DNA from 2 places in the Pseudoalteromonas sp. T1lg65 genome. Region 2 is predicted to be linked to the other one. Evidence: predicted binding sites of a transcription regulator. Region 2 holds the regulator's gene; the other holds the start of a gene.
The links. Region 2 encodes sigma-54, which starts transcription at its own class of promoters, with help from an activator protein. Its sites were predicted from a motif close to GTTGGCACGNNNNTNGNNT; they were not measured.
Positions count from the first base shown of each region.

Region 1: a site for sigma-54 is predicted at 3,331-3,349, ahead of ACSLBF_RS05480 (LPP20 family lipoprotein). Genes of this name have one in related genera too.

Region 1 covers NZ_CP196837.1:1,292,163-1,299,125, forward strand. The annotation lists gene ACSLBF_RS05455 (FlgO family outer membrane protein) at 1-653, shown strand, start outside; gene ACSLBF_RS05460 (FlgO family outer membrane protein) at 663-1,307, shown strand; tRNA gene ACSLBF_RS05465 (tRNA-Arg) at 1,537-1,613, shown strand; gene ACSLBF_RS05470 (hypothetical protein) at 1,739-1,924, opposite strand; gene ACSLBF_RS05475 (flagellar assembly protein T N-terminal domain-containing protein) at 2,071-3,276, opposite strand; gene ACSLBF_RS05480 (LPP20 family lipoprotein) at 3,449-3,928, shown strand; gene flgN (flagellar export chaperone FlgN) at 3,940-4,368, opposite strand; gene flgM (flagellar biosynthesis anti-sigma factor FlgM) at 4,361-4,684, opposite strand; gene flgA (flagellar basal body P-ring formation chaperone FlgA) at 4,757-5,464, opposite strand; gene ACSLBF_RS05500 (chemotaxis protein CheV) at 5,605-6,537, shown strand; gene ACSLBF_RS05505 (CheR family methyltransferase) at 6,555-6,963, shown strand, end outside.
Region 2 covers NZ_CP196837.1:371,883-382,713, forward strand. The annotation lists gene tldD (metalloprotease TldD) at 1-733, shown strand, start outside; gene yjgA (ribosome biogenesis factor YjgA) at 768-1,286, opposite strand; gene pmbA (metalloprotease PmbA) at 1,402-2,751, shown strand; gene mgtE (magnesium transporter) at 2,804-4,162, opposite strand; gene ACSLBF_RS01680 (HPr family phosphocarrier protein) at 4,389-4,658, opposite strand; gene rapZ (RNase adapter RapZ) at 4,655-5,503, opposite strand; gene ptsN (PTS IIA-like nitrogen regulatory protein PtsN) at 5,517-5,975, opposite strand; gene hpf (ribosome hibernation promoting factor) at 5,977-6,264, opposite strand; gene ACSLBF_RS01700 (RNA polymerase factor sigma-54) at 6,293-7,792, opposite strand; gene lptB (LPS export ABC transporter ATP-binding protein) at 7,840-8,565, opposite strand; gene lptA (lipopolysaccharide transport periplasmic protein LptA) at 8,565-9,107, opposite strand; gene lptC (LPS export ABC transporter periplasmic protein LptC) at 9,097-9,651, opposite strand; gene kdsC (3-deoxy-manno-octulosonate-8-phosphatase KdsC) at 9,648-10,199, opposite strand; gene ACSLBF_RS01725 (KpsF/GutQ family sugar-phosphate isomerase) at 10,200-10,831, opposite strand, start outside.

The DNA.
Region 1 (6,963 bases), 920 kb from region 2:
AAAATAAGTTACTAAGTTTGATTTTGCCCCTTTCGCTGTTAGCCGGCTGTGCGCAAGGAAATTTTTTCGCGGTTGAAAAATCCGATAATGAGTCGACCCGAAATGGGTTTCAAGGGACCTCGATGTTCCAAAATAATCCTAACGGCATGAAGCAGTTTTCAGTGTCTCAGCGTATGGCGAGCAAAAACGTGACCCATTATGTCCAAGGTTTAATGCAAGACATGGTGGCTAACCTAAAGCATGTTAACGAAAAAACACCTATCGCGGTGTCCAGTTTTGTGTTTTTAGACAAGCAATATGACCAAGGTTCCTTGTTGGGAAATCAAATAGCAGAGAGTTTCATTCATGAACTGCATACTTTTGGTATTCCTGTGATTGATTTTAAAACGACGGATTACATTCGCGTTACCCCGCAAGGCGATTTTATTTTTAGTCGAGATTTTTTAGAGCTCTCTGATGAGCACCCATTTTTATATGTGCTCGGTGGCACTTTGGTGAACCATCAAGGGGGCATTATGATCAACGCTCGAGTTGTTGGATTACGTAGCAAGCATGTGGTTGGAACCGCACAAGGCTTCTTGCCGCAAAATGTAGTGAATGCACTGCAAGATGGCGCTGCTTATGACGGTATACAACTAGAGCAAGCGAACTAGGAGCATGGCATGAAAAATGTAGTACTTTTTGCCACAACTTTGGCACTACTTGGTGGATGCAAGTTGAGTGAGCAATTTCAGCCTGTTGACCAAGTAGAGCGGCAAGACGAACAAGCCGATCTCGAAGCTCTTTACGCTATGATGATGGCTGAACAAGAGCAACGAGCCAGTGAGCAAGAAATCGGTGACATAGGTTTTGTTAGTTACCGTCACCGAAAAGAAATTGCCAATTACGCCGAGCAGATCGCGTTAGAGTTGGCAGACTCGGCGCTAGATCAAAATTTACGCTCTGTGGCCGTGACTAGTTTCGTGGACTTTAACCGTTCATTACGTGGTACTAATCAGCTTGGTAACCAACTTGCTGAGACGTTGATGTTAAAAATGCAGCAGCTCGGCTTTCAAGCACTGGATTTTAAATCTACAGGTCGTATTGATGTGACTGAGCGAGGAGACTTCTTGTTTAGTCGAGATGCGAGTAGGTTACTTAGCAAGGCTAAGCCGAGTCATGTATTAAGTGGCACCTTGATATATCGAGAACGCGGAGTTGAGGTGAATGCACGTATGATGGAGTTTGCTACGAACCTAGTTATCGCAAGTTCTTCGGTTACCATTCCTTATTTTATTTTAGACGACCAGGCAACCGCCTCACGATAGGTATGATCAATCCAGATTATACCTATCACCAACTCCGTTCAACTCGTCCGCAATTACCCCTATGCAGTCTTAACAAACTAAGCCAGTAAAATTTTGCAATGACATTGAAATATGCAGCTAACCTCATGACAATCATCATTTTTTGCTCTTAGGGGTTCAAAACTTAGATGGAATAAGTATACTAAAACTTGTCAGGAAATAATGAGCAGGCTCGTTTGCTGTCTGTTGCCGGAACGTAGCTCAACTGGATAGAGCATCCCCCTCCTAAGGGGAAGGTTATGGGTTCGATTCCCATCGTTTCGGCCATCGTTAACCTTTCCATCGCTCTAATTTCAACCGCAATGGCTATCAAGCAATGAAAACCAGCGGTGCTAATTGCAGACCTAATTCATAGAGTCTGCGGGGCTTTAATCAACCTCAGGTGAGGTTAACTAGCAAAAGTCGGTAGGTCTACAACGATATTTATGTGTGTAACCTAAGCAGTAATCTCCATAGTCACAGGTGTAAGCAATTGAGAAATCCCAGTTGCCTCCTGCAATATATGGCGTCACATTTTTTGCTATGTTTGATTCTTTAGAAAGGCTTTTGATCGCTTTTTTTCTGAGTGATAATTTCATCGTTTCTCCTTAAAAGTTATCCTCTCGCCAAATTGGCGAATAAATAAGCTAATTGAGCTTTGATAAGGAGTCAATCATTAGCGTTCAATGAGATTATTTCTGGAAGTTTTTATTCTTCTAAGGCCACAACCGCGGGAGATGGCCTGTTATTCATCAATCAGCGAAAACGACTCGTTTGGTTCTACTTGGATCTCTACCAAGTCGTTCAGTTGGATATTGTTCAAAGGACGCTGGCTGATATTTACGGCAATGGCGTTTTGAGCGTTAATCTGCACCACTCTCACTTGGTTAATGGTTTTAATCTGATGTAGGTACTTTCTACCGTCTCCATCCGTTATCGGGTTGTTATGGGCAATATTTAGGAGTTGACCATTTTCTAAACCGTGCATTCTACCAAGATTTATCACGACGCGATCTCCTTCAATATGAAGGATTTTTCCCTTGGTAGGCAAGCAAGCAACAGCACCATTTAGGTCGATTACAACTTGATTTAAAATGGACTGAATTTCATCGGCAAAGTCTGTTTGCCAAAAGGTATCGCTGTATACATCAATTAACTTGGTCTTTTCAAAAGGCCAGATCCCTTGTGCAGAATACTGTTGTTGCCAAATCCGCTCATGAGATAGGGCATCAAACAGTGCGAAGTCCATTTTAAAATTTCTGACGTATTTGTCATCTTTCCAAAATGCTAAGCTACCATTGAGCTTTTCTCCACCTGAGATATCGGTGATTTGGCTCAACAGAACATATTGGCTGTTAGTATTTGCAGTTACCGTTTCAATGAGCTGTTCATTGTAATCAAATCGTTGATTAAAAAACTTGTTAACTTCAATTGGTTGGGCGTAATAAGGTACAGGTTCTAGACTTGCTCGTTGAGAATTGAGCGTCTGATATAAACGTTCACTGGTAGCCTTGTGTATGTCAAAAATTTGACCCAAAGTGGCTTGATGCTTGTTTTTCAATTGGCTTTGAGTGATCGCTATTTGTTTGTTGTAGGCACTGATTGGGCATTTTTCAGTTTGCGGCATGATGTCAACGTGTAATGTGACCTGCCAAGTGTCACCGACTTGTGACTCTGAAATTACATTGGCGCTCTGAATTTCGGCATTGGCACTCAGTTTAAGTTGATCCTGCGTTAAAATACCATCGGTGACAGTTTGTACACTGGTGACGGAGGCACCGGAAAACAGTAACGCCTGTGTGATTGCGTCATTGACTGCTTTTCTTCGTGCTTTGGAATGATCACCATTTTTAATATTCGCCATACCTGTAACTTCAAACCATTCTGCGCTGGCTGGCGTTCCTGCGACTAAACAAAACAGCGTACAACTAATACCGACAAACTTTTTCATTGCTACAAGCCCAAAAATACATCTTATAAAATAGCAGCAATACCTGTGCCAAATTTTGGCAAGAATCGTGCATATAACTAAGCAAGTTTGCTACGACCTTACTGCGTTTCTAGTTTTCATTAAATAAGTAGGTCTTAGTATAGAGTTTAATTGATCTTGTGGAGTTCTTATCATGCAATATTCCGCTAAAGTTTTAACTATATTAATGATAAATGGTGCACTATTGGCGGGAACAGGATGTTCGAGCTTAATTGATAAGCATGTCGAATATGAAACAATCCAGCCTGATACCTATCCGGTTTTAAGAGCAGTAGGCTACGCGCCATTGAGTGCTCAGCCTGGAGAAACACAGGGCCAGAAACAGTTGCTGGCAATTAAAGTGTCTAAACTTGAGGCTTATCGTGAGCTTGCTGAGCAACTTTACGGTCAAAATTTAACTTCTTCCATGACAGTAAAGGGCGCAATAGCTCAAAATGATGGTCTAAAAGCACAAGTTAAGGGCTTGGTAAGAGGTGCTAAAGTTATCAAGACTTATGCTGTGGGTGACACATACGCAACTGAGCTGGAGTTAGATATGAAGCAAGTCTATGATTTGTATATAGCTCAGGCGAAGCCTAAGAAGATAAAGAAAATTCACTATAGTCTTAAATAAAAAGCCAAATACTAGGCTTTTAAGTTTCTTACTAGCTCACCAGCACTTCCAGATACGCTACCGTCCTGTCCATAAGTTACTGAGGTTGGGGCACCGAGCAAGATTTCTTTTAGTTCGCGAGTGCTGAGGTTTGCTTGATGAGCTGCTTTGGCATTAACTTCGTTTTTGCGTTTACACTCGTTAAGTAGCAATTTCACCTTATCAACCAAGGGAATAACATCTTCAGCTTTGAATAAATCAGGATTAAACTGGCTTAACTCTTTATCTACTTTTTGTAGTTGGGAAATCAGGGTAAGTTTTTGTTTGGCGAGGGGTTTAAGTTCCGTTCCATTTCTGGAGGCGAGCACATTTAACTCTTCATCTAGAAGCTGGGTCATTGCTTCTAGCGAAGAGATTTGGTCATTTAATTTGTGAATACATAAATGCGTTAGATCATCCATACACATCAAACTCAAATGCCGCGATGTTCTTAGCTAGCTTTTCAGCATCTACTTGATACTTGCCTTCAGCAATTGCCTTTTTCAGTTGTTCGACTTTTTTCTCGTCGAATCCGGAAGACTGCTGTGCTTTTTCATTTAGCCCTTTCAGTTGCTGAGCTTGCGGTGTCAGACTTACTGAATCAGCAGCAGCCTTCGGGGACGCCGGAGTTTTTGATGAAGCATTATTAGCTTCATTTCTTTGTAATTCAGCACGTTGCTGCTTTACATTATTAGCAACCGAGCTAGACTGGTTTTGACCGTTAATATTGTTAACCATGATAATCGACCCAATTAAAATATACTCTCGACCTAGTTATCGGCCTTGAACAACTTTACTTTAGCAAATTTTTTATAAATTAACCTCTACTGATTCAATATCAATCACTTTTGCACGCAAGGTTTTGCCTGAGCGTAAGTTTTTTACTCTTACTTGTTCTCCTATATTACCATCTTGGAGCGCTTCACCAGAAGTTTTTATCGTCAATGTTCTGGTTTTTGCGTAAATGATGATGGTGTCACCTTTACACACCATACAAATCTGATTGTCTGTGAATGGCTGTCCCTCACGAATGTTACGTTTGGTTCGACTACCTACGAGCAGTTTTTCGTCTTCAATATAGGCTGCACGTCTAAATCGTTTGGGTTGATACTCGGTCTTAATATCTTGTTCGGTAATCACACTCCCTTTGGCGAGCATGGTTGTGCTGACTAAAACAGGAAATAAATGTTCGATGCGAACGTGAACATATTGCGTCCATCCAGTGAGATCCTCACAGCGAATCTGGACAGTAACCTGAATACTAAAGGGAGGAGGAGTCGCTGTCGATAGAGACAGCGGTGTTTGGCATTGTTTTACAGGCAACCGAGAATCGAGTGGCAAAGCGGTTACTGACAGTTGGCTGTCGGTATCGCTTTCAACTTGAGGAGTCACATAATCAACTGCTGCTTTTTCAAGCTCGCTATTGTCATATTCTCTACAATGGGCACTACCGATGACGATAAAACAAACAACCAAATAAAAAAAAGCTTGGCATCCGGTTTTTTTTAACAAACTCATGATGTTTCGACTATGCTTATGTGGTGAAACAAGGTATAAAGATTCTGCTTTAATAACATCACCTATGCAAGGGTGTTAGGCCATACTAAAGTCGAAGCAAAGATCGTTCCGATTAGCGGTTTAATTAGTAGGAGAATGCAATGGCAGGTATTTTAGACTCGGTTAACCAACGCACACAACTGGTTGGGCAAAACCGGCTAGAGCTGTTACTTTTTCGACTTAAAGGTCGTCAACGCTTCGGTATTAATGTCTTCAAGGTAAGAGAGGTACTTCAGTGCCCACCTTTGACAAATATGCCAAAGTCCAACGCGCTGATCCGCGGAGTTGCTCATATTCGTGGTCAAACCATTTCTGTCATTGATATGTCACTCGCCGTGGGTGGCCCACCAATTGAAGATATCCAAAATTGTTTTGTAGTCATTGCCGAGTACAATCGCTCAGTTCAGGGTTTTTTGGTCAGTGCGGTAGAGCGGATCGTAAACATGAACTGGGAAAAAATAATGCCACCACCGTCAGGCGCTGGGCGTTACTCTTACTTGACCGCGGTAACAGAAATTGAGAATGAACTCGTAGAAATTTTAGATGTAGAAAAAATTCTTAATGAAATTTGCCCTATAAATACAGAAGTAAGTGCCGATATTGTTTCTGATGGTGAAATGCAAAAAGATCTTGGCGAACGAATCGTATTCATAGCAGATGACTCTGCGGTAGCGAGAAACCAGGTTAAGAGAGCGTTAGAACCGTTAGGGGTGCAAACAGAATTAGCTAAAAACGGCAAAGAGGCGCTTATCAGATTGCGTGAAATTGCGGAAATGGACTGCGTAAATAATGTCACGGAGCGAGTGGGTCTGTTAATTTCAGATGTAGAGATGCCAGAAATGGATGGTTATACTCTAACTGCCGAGATCAAAGCTGATCCCAAATTAGCACCGTTACATGTGATTCTACATACTTCTCTTAGTGGTGTATTCAACCAAGCGATGATTCAAAAAGTCGGAGCCGATGACTTTATTGCCAAGTTTAACCCTGATGAATTAGCAGCAGCTGTGAAAAAATGGGTACATTGTGATTAGAGCATGGTGGTAGCGATTTGGAAAATAAACATTTAGAGCAGAAAGAGTACGACCAATTTAGAACCTTTCTTGAACAACAATGTGGCATCGTTTTAGGGGACAACAAACTTTACTTGGTTAAAAGTCGTTTGGCTCCATTGATGGTTCGTTTTGGTGTCGATACACTTTCAGCCCTAGTTGCAAAGACGTTGAGCCCTCATGAGCGGCAACTTCGTGCCGCTGTCGTGGACGCGATGACAACAAACGAGACCTTGTGGTTTCGTGATACCTATCCATTTGAGTTAATGAAAAGCAAGATCTTGCCTGAATTTAAGGACTTAAGAAGACCAGTGAAAATTTGGTCTGCAGCGAGTTCCTCTGGGCAGGAACCGTATTCCATAGCGATGGCAACCAGTGAGTACTTAGCTAAATCACCTTCTGCATTGA
Region 2 (10,831 bases):
AGAAGCGATTGACGCACCTGCGGGCACTATGCCTGTGGTGTTAGGCTCTGGTTGGCCTGGCGTTTTATTACATGAAGCGGTGGGACATGGCCTAGAAGGGGACTTTAATCGTAAAGGGTCTTCAGCTTTTAGTGGTAGAGTTGGGGAGCAGGTTGCTTCAAGCTTATGCACTGTCGTTGATGATGGCACTATGGCGGATAGGCGCGGCTCATTAAACGTAGATGATGAAGGTACGCCAGCTGCCTATAATGTGCTGATAGAGAACGGCATATTAAAGGGATACATGCAGGATAAAATGAATGCCAGGCTGATGAATACAGCACCTACGGGCAATGCGAGACGTGAATCATACGCCCATTTACCAATGCCGAGAATGACGAATACCTACATGCTCCCAGGGGAACATACACAAGAAGAAATCATTCGTAGTGTTGAAAAGGGGATATTTGCGTCAAATTTTGGTGGTGGGCAAGTTGATATCACATCTGGCAAATTTGTTTTCTCCGCATCCGAAGCGTACCTCATTGAAAACGGTAAGATCACGACACCTATCAAAGGTGCAACGTTGATTGGTAATGGCCCTGATGTGATGCAAAAAGTGTCTATGGTTGGTAATGATTTATCTCTAGACCGAGGAGTCGGTGTGTGTGGTAAAGATGGTCAGAGTGTACCCGTAGGAGTGGGTCAGCCGAGTCTGAAAATTGATGAGATCACCGTCGGTGGTACCGCATAAGTAAAAAAGGGCAAAGCCCTTTTTTACTTATAAACTAAGGCATAACAACGTCTTTCAGATATTGAAATAGCTCTTTATAAGACTTTGCAGGTTTTTCAGCTTTCAGCTCTTTAGCTGCCTGACGAACTAACTGCCGCATTTTTTGACGCTCTAATGTTGGGTATTCTTCAAGTAGAGTATTAATTCGAGCATCACCTTGAGAGATGAGTTCATCTCGTATTATTTCCACTTGATTTAGTAGCACGTCAGCTTGATTATTTTTATTGAGGATGAGGTCTAAAGCTGCTTGTAGCTCTTCGACGTTTGGCGTTGAGCGAAGTGCTTTGGCGATGTAATTCATATGGCGACGGTATGCGTCGTGTTTACCACGGATCCTGTCAGCAAGCGCCATCGCCTCTTTAAGTTCATCGTTAAGCGGGAGTTTTTCACGTTGCTTTTTAGCCAAGTCAGCGATGTCGCAGCCGAGTTGATGATATTGCTGCGCGTCTCTTTTTAATTCACTTTTTGAAACATAGATGATTTCTTCATCATGCGTTGAGTCTTGCTTTGCCATGTTTAGTCTTACACTACAATTTAGATATTAAGCAAAGTATACCATAAATGAACGCTACAACAGCCAACTGCTGTGTTAGCATTATAAGTATTAATAGGTGATGGATACCGTAACTATGAACCAAGCAAATCAACAGTCTATTTATTCTCAAATTGACGAAGTAAAAAACGCGGTTTCAGATGTACTTTCTTACGCGAAAAGCTTAGGAGCCACATCTGCTGAGGCTGCGATGTCGAGCACGTCAGGGTTATCCGTGAGTACGCGAATGGGAGAGGTCGATACCATAGAGTTCAATCAAGATGGTAGCTTGGGAGTCAGTGTCTACGTTGGCAATCACAAAGGTTCTGCGTCAACAGCTGATTTGAGCCCAAAAGCCTTGCGATCGGTTGTTGAGAAAGCGGTAGATATTGCAAAATTTACCTCTGACGATCCGTGCAATGGGGTGGCCGATAAACAACTGCTAGAAATGAGCCCTCCAGATCTCGATTTGTATCATCCTTGGTCATTGACTCCAGACGCAGCTATTTCTTTATGCCAAGAAGCCGAGAACACAGCGTTAGATGCGGATCCTCGGATCATTAACTCAGATGGCGCAAGCATCTCGAGCCATGAGGGGTTACGTGTGTATGGTAATTCACATGGTCTAATAGCTGGTTTCCCACGCACTCGTCATAGTTTTAGCACGATGGTGATAGGTAAGGAAGACGAACAAATGCAAAGAGACTCTGCGTTCGCTGTTTCTCGGCTATCAACCGAACTCAAGTCAGCCAAAGACCTTGGTATCGAAGCGGCTAGTGCTACCCTTGCGAAGCTGGGGAGTCGTAAACTATCGACGAGAAAAACTCCTGTTATTTTCAGAGCCGATATTGCTAGTGGCCTGTTTGGTCATTTAGTTTCTGCGATAGGTGGTGGCGCACTGTATCGGAAATCAAGCTTTTTATTAGATAGCTTGGGCACGCAAGTATTTAATCCGTGTGTTTCTATTGAAGAAAGACCGCATATGTTGCAAGCGTTAGCCTCTAGTCCATTTGATAGCGAGGGAGTGAAAACGGCAGATAGGACAATCATCGACAGTGGTGAACTGCAAACCTATTTACTGACTAGCTATTCAGCCAGAAAAATGAATATGGTTTCTACGGGTCATGCTGGTGGGATCCACAATTGGTTAGTGAATCCGACGGAAGGCGATTTGGATGCGTTACTCAGAAAGATGGGGACAGGCTTATTAGTAACAGAATTAATGGGTCAAGGAGTCAATACGGTTACTGGTGACTACTCTCGTGGCGCCGCGGGCTTTTGGGTTGAAAACGGTCAAATTCAGTTTCCTGTCAGTGAAATTACCATAGCTGGAAACCTTAAAGACATGTTCTTAGGGGTGGAAGGATTGGGAGCCGACATTGAAAAGCGAGGAGCCATACAAACCGGTTCTGTGCTAATTAATAATATGCAAATAGCAGGAAATTAAGTGTGATAAGCGCCTCAACTAGAGGCGCATATCATCGAAAACCGAGGTTGGCTTATACTAAAAACCATGTCGCTGTGCCAAGGAAAGCGAAAATACCCACAATGTCTGTGACAGTGGTCAACACAACACTGCCAGCCAACGCGGGATCAATTTTCATTTTCTTAAGTACGATTGGTACACTCGCACCAGCTATCCCCGCAGCCACTAAATTCATAAACATGGCGAAAGCTATCACGGCACCGAGTTTAAAGTCCCACTGCCAAACTGCGATAACACCGGCGATTAAAACAGACCAAAGCAGACCATTAAGCGCGCCAATCGCTAATTCTTTACCCATAATGAAACGCTGGTTCGTTTGGTTGATATGGCCCAAAGCAATACCCCGGATCACCAAGGTTAAGGTCTGGCTACCCGCAACACCACCCATGCTAGGCACGATGCCATTTAAAACCGCAAGTATCGGGAGGATATCGAGCGTTCCTTCGAAAAAACTCGCCACAAAGGCTGCCATTAAAGCTGTGATGAGATTAACACCAAGCCAAATCGAACGGCGCTGACTACTTTTTAGAACCGGTGCGAAGGTATCTTCTTCATCTTCTAGACCTGCCATACTAAGCAAGCTGTGCTCAGCATCTTCACGAATAACATCTACAACGTCATCGATAGTTACACGTCCAAGTAAGTGGGCGTTATCATCGACAACGGGGGCGGAAATCCAGTTGTGGCGCTCAAATAACTGTGCAACATCCGACTCATCCATAGAAATAGGGATTGTTTCCCGCTCTTCATCCATGAGTTCTCTGACGATCTTATCTGGCGTGCTAGTCAGTAACGTGTTGATGGACAACGAGCCTAAAAAGCAGTTATGTTTATCAACGACATACAACTCATCTGTGCCATCAGGAAGTTCGCCCTTTAGGCGCAGGTAACGAAATACGACATCAAGCGAAACATCCGGCCGTATTGTGACGGTATCGGTGCTCATTAAGGCACCAGCAGAGTGCTCCTTATAGGAAAGCGCGACTGTGGCACGCTCCCGATCTTGGCTATCCATAGCACCAATAACATCTTGATAGACTGTATCGGGTAGGCTTCTCAGTACGTCACCGAGATCGTCATCATCCATATCGCCAGTGGCTGCAGCGATGAGCTCAGGTTCCATTTTCGAGATGATGCTAAGACGCACATCCTCTGAAAGCTCCTCGAGAATATCCCCTTGAATATCAGGATCGACGAGTTGCCAAAGCATTGTCCTAATTTTGTGGGGGGAAGACTCAAGTAATAGTGCCGTATCACACGGTGCTGTCTCTGCAAGCATGCGCCTGACTTGAACAAACTGACCACTGTTTAAGGCCTTGGTGGCCTTTTGAAGTTGTTCCAGTGTGTAGTCTTGTTCAAATGCTTCAGGCATATACGTCCTTAATTATTTTGCTAGCGACATTGTTAAACCGTGTTAACAGATTACCTTAATTGTTTTCTATTTTTATTGCAGATATTACACAGGTTTAAGCCGAGAAATTTTTCTGTATATCTACAGGCAGGCACATACAGTTTAACTTACTTTGGTGGGAGTTACCAAGCTACAAACTCAAAAAGCGCTTATCTATAAAGTAGTTATCAGACCAGTAAGAAGCGCGTTACTCTGCTTCATTGAAGTTATTTGCGATTAATTGACCTATCGCTTCAAGTGCTAGTTGGGCATCAGGGCCGTCACACGTAACACGAACTTGTTTACCTTGACTGCTTTCAAGTAACAGGAGGGCTAGAACACTATCCCCTGCGGCTTGTTTATCACCCTGATAGAGTGTGATTTCAGCATCAAATTGGTTAGCCAGCTCTGCCAGTACTGTTGCTGCTCTGGCGTGTAGTCCCAATTTGTTTCGGATTAAAAAGCTGTCTTCAATCATTTTGATTCTTGCTCTCGATGTCGTATCTTCACATTCGAGTGGGTACGAGCAAAGCGTTCTCCGATTGTCTGAGCTAGATATACAGAGCGGTGTTGACCGCCGGTGCAGCCTATTGCGATGGTTAGATAGCTGCGGTTATTGCGCTCTAAGTGTGGCAGCCAAGTCTGAACAAAGGTTTGAATTTGCCAGGTAAATTTTTGCACTATGCTGTGGCTAGATAGGTAATCGATTACGGCTTGATCTAGGCCCGTAAGCGGTTTTAATTCTGGTTCCCAATGTGGATTAGGCAGAAATCTAGCGTCAAAGACATAATCAGCTTGTTTTGGAATGCCATGCTTAAAGCCGAAAGATTCAAAGGTAATAATTAATTGTTTGTCTTTTTTACCTAATATTTTTTCGCGGATGTCTTCAGCAAGCTGGTGTACGCTGATATCGGTTGTATCAATTAAAAAGTCGGCGCGATTGATGAGTGTATCAAGCAATTCTCGCTCTTTTTTTATCGCAACATCAAGAGGAAGATTATGTAATGAAAGAGGGTGCAGACGACGTGTCTCTGAAAAACGCTTAATCAACGTTTGGTCATCGCTGTCTAGATAAAACAAAGTCGGCTTCGCAAAGCCCGGCAGATATTCTAAAATATCATTAAATTCATCGCTTTCTTTAGGAATATTGCGAACGTCAATACTTACGGCGATCTTGTCGTAACTGTCAGAAACGCTTCTGACTAATGAGGGCAATAAATTGACTGGTATATTATCAACGCAGTAGTAACCTAAGTCTTCTAAGACTCTCAACGCGACAGACTTACCAGAGCCTGAGCGGCCACTGATAATAATTAACTCCATTCCTTGTTCTTGCTCAGTTACTTGACTCATTCTGGATCACCGAAAATAACTCATCATCTGTTTTTGCTTGCCTAAGTTGCTTACAAAACGCTTTGTCTTTGAGTCTATCAGCAATTGTTGCCAAGGTCTTTAGGTGATGCTGATTATCTCCATCAGGTACAATCAGAGCGACGAAAATATCCACGGGGCGCTTGTCTATGGCTTCAAACGGAATCGCTTGCTCACTCACAAGTACCATAGTGACGACATGATCGATACCGGCTAGTCTTCCATGTGGGATCGCAATACCCTTGCCTATCCCTGTGCTACCAAGCTTTTCTCTGGTCATCAGTGCATCAAGAATAGCGTGCTGACTAACCTCAGGAAGCTGAGTGTGTGCCAGCTCACTAATATATTCGAGAATACGCTTTTTGCTATTAAAAAGGACCGCAGCTTTACTACAGTCCTTATTTACAAGTGAACTCAATTTCATTTTAATGACGAGTTAATTTCTCTTTATGTTTAATTACTTGACGGTCTAGCTTATCGATTAAACTATCAATCGCCGCGTACATGTCCTGGTGTTCAGTCGAAGCAAATAGTTCTCCGCCGTTCACGTGCAAAGTAGCCTCTGCTTTTTGTACTAGTTTTTCAACGTCTAGGATCACATGGACATTGTTGATGTGGTCAAAATGCCTCTCCAGCTTCGCAAATTTGTTGGTGACATAGTCTCTAAGTGAATCTGTAATTTCTACGTGACGACCAGTTAAATTTAGTTGCATAAGCATTTTCCTTCTTTGGTTTAACGTCTTAAATCAAGCTTTTACGCTGATTTGACGGTGGAATGGCTAGGGATTCACGATACTTTGCGATCGTGCGCCTTGCTACCTTGATTCCCTGTTCAGCTAGTATGTCTGCGATTTTACTATCGCTCAAAGGTTTAGCTGTGTTCTCCGCAGCTACCAGCTTTTTGATCAGTGCTCTAATTGCTGTTGATGAGCACTCACCTCCGTTTTCTGTACTTACATGGCTTGAGAAGAAATACTTCAGCTCAAAAATGCCGCGAGGTGTATGCATATATTTTTGAGTTGTAACCCGGGAAATTGTTGATTCATGCATATCAACCATCTCCGCGACATCGTTAAGCACCATAGGACGCATTGCCTCAGGTCCATGTTCAAAGAATGCCTGTTGTTGTTGCACAATGCAATTAGTTACTTTCAATAAAGTGTCATTTCTACTTTCAAGACTTTTAATGAACCACTTTGCTTCTTGCAAGTGTGAACGGATGAACTGACTATCAGAACTGGAGCGTGCGGTTCTAGACATTGCAGCGTAGTGATCATTCACTCTAATTTTAGGCATTGCGTCGGGATTCAGCTCTACCACCCAACGACCTTTCACTTTTTTTACTGACACGTCAGGTATCACGTATTCAGGTTCTTCATGAAGAATACTGGCCGCAGGTTTGGGATTGAGGCTATGAATAAGCGTCATTACCTCTTTTAGTTCATCTTCTTTGAGGCGAGTTTTCTTCATTAACGTTCGATAGTCACGGCTGGCTAGCAAATCTATATGGTCGGTTAGCACCATTTGTGTTTCTTTTAGCCAAGGCGTTTCTGGCGCAAACTGACGTAACTGAATACAAAGACATTCTTGAAGGCTTCTTGCTGCAATACCGACGGGGTCAAAAAGTTGGATACGTTTTAATACGGCTTCAATTTCATCTAACTCAATCGTTTCCTCGCTTTCATCGCCATTTAAGCTTTCTAAAATCTCTTCGCAAGATAGAGTCAGAATTCCTGATGTATCGACGGCCTCAATAATAGCAGTAGCAATGGCATGATCGGTTGGACTAAAAGGGGTGAGTTGTAGTTGCCACATTAGATAGTCGTGTAATGACTCAGATGTTTCGCCTTGATAAACATTGTCGTCATCAGGTAAAGGACCTGAGCTACTACTAGGAGCGGCGCTCATGTATTCATCCCAAGTGACATCCATGGCGAGTTCTTCACTAACTGTATCTTTGCTCAGGGCAGTATCCGAGTCTAACTCATAATCACTGACTTGACTCTCATCACTGGATTCTGAATTGTTTTGATCCGTGTTTTTATCTTGGTCAGATATTTCCACGCCATCAGAATCTTGAGATTCAGACTCGTCCACCTCTAACAATGGATTGCTATCTAGTGCTTCTTGTATTTCTTGTTGTAGATCCAATGTGCTCAATTGCAGCAAGCGGATGGCTTGTTGCAGCTGAGGTGTCATGGTCAGTTGCTGCCCCATACGCAGCTGTAATGATTGTCTCATGTATCTCTAACAATCCTTTTTCACAGTTGTTATTACTACCAATCTAACTATAGCTTGAATTGCTCACCTAGGTAGACATCTCTTACTGTTTGATCTGCCAAAACATGCTCAGGGGTGCCTGATGCTATTAGCTCACCATGAGAAACAATGTAGGCGGTTTCACAGACATCTAAGGTTTCCCTGACATTATGATCTGTAATTAAAACCCCAATACCTCGATCTCTTAGGTGCTTTATTATTGTCTTTATATCTAACACTGAAATCGGGTCAACACCAGCAAAAGGTTCATCTAAAAGGATAAATTTTGGGTTTGCGGCTAAAGCTCGAGCAATTTCTACCCTTCTTCGTTCTCCACCTGAAAGCGCCATACCCAATGAGTCACGAATATGCTGAATGTTAAACTCATCTAGAAGTTCGTTAAGCTCAATCTCACGCTCTGTTTTATTGAGATCTTTGCGAGTTTCTAATATCGCCATAAGGTTCTGATACACAGTGAGTTTTCTAAATATGGAAGACTCTTGTGGTAAATAGCCAATACCTAAGCGGGCACGGCTATGCATGGGCAACAAGGTGATATCTTGGTCATCGATTTGAATAACGCCTTTGTCGCTCGGTACTAAACCAACAATCATATAAAAAGTAGTGGTTTTCCCCGCTCCGTTTGGACCAAGTAAACCGACTATGCTACCAGCTTTAACATTGAGAGCTACGTTCTTGACAACTTGTCTGCCTTTGTAGCTTTTTGCTAGGCCTTGTGCAATTAATTCACTCATTAATTGTTACCTTGCTCTTTTAACCCTTTATTAGATTGATCTTTGTCATCTTTGACCGGCACTAAAATGGTACGCACTCTGGAGTCTTTTTGATCTGAGCGGTCTGCACTGATCAGCTGCTTATCGATGTCATAGGTGATGCTGTCAGCATTCATTTTCTGTCCGGCTTGTTTAATCTCCGCATTACCTGAGATAACTAAGGTCATGGTGGCAACGTCATAGCGTATTTCGTTGGCTTTTGCTTCCAGCATAGTGCCATCGGCTTGCTGTTCAGTAAAAATGGCAGGGGAACCTTTGGCAATAAGCAATTGCTTATTATCACCAAGCTCCTTTCGACGGTGTGCTTCTAATTTATCGGCGGTAATGCGACGAAGACCATGAATGACCGTTACGTTTTTCTCAAAGATGGCAATGTCGCTTTGTAATTGGGCTTGCTGCCGATCTGAGTCAATAATAACTTGCGAATCTTCTACTGATGAAGCAACGGTAGCCCATACACTGAGGCTAAAAAGGGTTAAGGTAGTAAAGAGTTTACTGATCATAATAGATAGTCTTTGTATGATTGATAAGTTCAATGACCTCATTGTGTAGGTCAGCGGTTAATCCCTTACCTGTAATTTTGAGGCTTGGGCCAATTATTTCTACTGGCTGTTGGGAGTTCATCAGTTTTTGTTTTATGTCTACTCTTACGTTGTCAGCAAAAACATCACTGATCATCGCTCCCTCGGTTAAGTTTTTAGCTAGGACATTGCCTTCAAGTACCAGCATATTGTTATCGTATAACGTGGCTTCTGCTGCGCTGAGCTCCCAATTTTGCTCACCATTGTATAAAGTGAACACAGGCTGGGTAAAGTGACTAAAACCTAGCTCTTGAAAAACTTCCATTTTATTAGCTTTAACTTGGTAATTTAACTGGCCATTTTCACTGTAGGCAAGTTGCTGAAGTTGTGTTGCTATATAGTCTGGTTTAGCTAAGTGTTCTTCTTGCTTTACACTATCGTCTTTTTTTTCAGTCAATATCGGGTGCCAAAGCCACGCCATGATACCAGCAAAAAGGATCAGTAAAACAACACGCAGTACAGTCATGTACTTGCCCCTGCACTGGTTAACGGTTTGTTCTGGCAAAGCATGAGCAAGTCCGTTAGTTCCCTGACAGCTCCGTATCCCCCAGGTATCAACGTTGTATAATGAGCTAGCCTTTTTACGAGTGGGTGAGCATCATTTACTGCAACAGCAAAACCAACCTTTTCCATTACAGGCAAATCCGGGCCATCATCACCGATATAGGCGATTTCGTTATCCTGTAAGTTAAGCGTGGTTTTAAGTTCATCATATGCATGAAGCTTGTTTTCTTGTCCTTGATAAATATAAGGTACATTTAAACTAGTCATTCTCTGCTGAACAATGTGTGAATGTCGTCCTGTAATTACGGCGACTTGTATCCCTGATGCAATCAGTGCTTTAACGCCAAAGCCATCTTTTGTATTGAAGGCCTTTAGTTCTTCGCCTTGATTCCCAAGATAGATTCTGCCATCAGAAAATACCCCATCGATGTCACAAATCAGTAGCTTAATATTGGCCGCTCTTTGCGTGGTCTCTTCGCTGATGGGTTGATAGAGATCGGCAAACTTCATTTAAAGTACTCCTGCACGTAACAAATCTTGAGTATTCAAAGCGCCAACTGGTTGATAATTTTGGTCGACAACAATCAGTCCATTGATCCGTTTAGTTTCCATAATATTTAATACTTCCGCCGCTAGCATATCCGCCTTGGCCGTGGTGCAATTCGCGGTCATGACAGAGGTGATTGGGGTAGTGTGTATATCTACCTTTTGTTCAATAATGCGTCGCAGGTCGCCATCTGTAAATAACCCTTTTAATTTACCATCTTTGTCGATAACGGCGGTCATCCCCAGCCCTTTGCTAGAAACCTCGAATAACGCTTCTTTGACAGTACAAGAATCTAAAACTTTTGGCACACTGTCGCCAGTGTGCATAATGTCGCTTAAGGTTAATAGCAAGCGCTTACCTAAGCTGCCTCCTGGGTGAGAAAGCGCGAAGTCGTTGGCAGTAAAGCCACGAGCTTCCAGCAGAGCTACCGCGAGAGCATCTCCCATCACTAAAGTAGCCGTTGTGCTAGCGGTTGGCGCTAGTCCTAATGGACAAGCTTCTTTCGAGACCTTAACGCAAAGGTGGACCGTCGCATTTTTCGCCATATTTGAGTTAGGATTGCCTGTCATCGCTATCATGGCGGCTCCAATTCGTT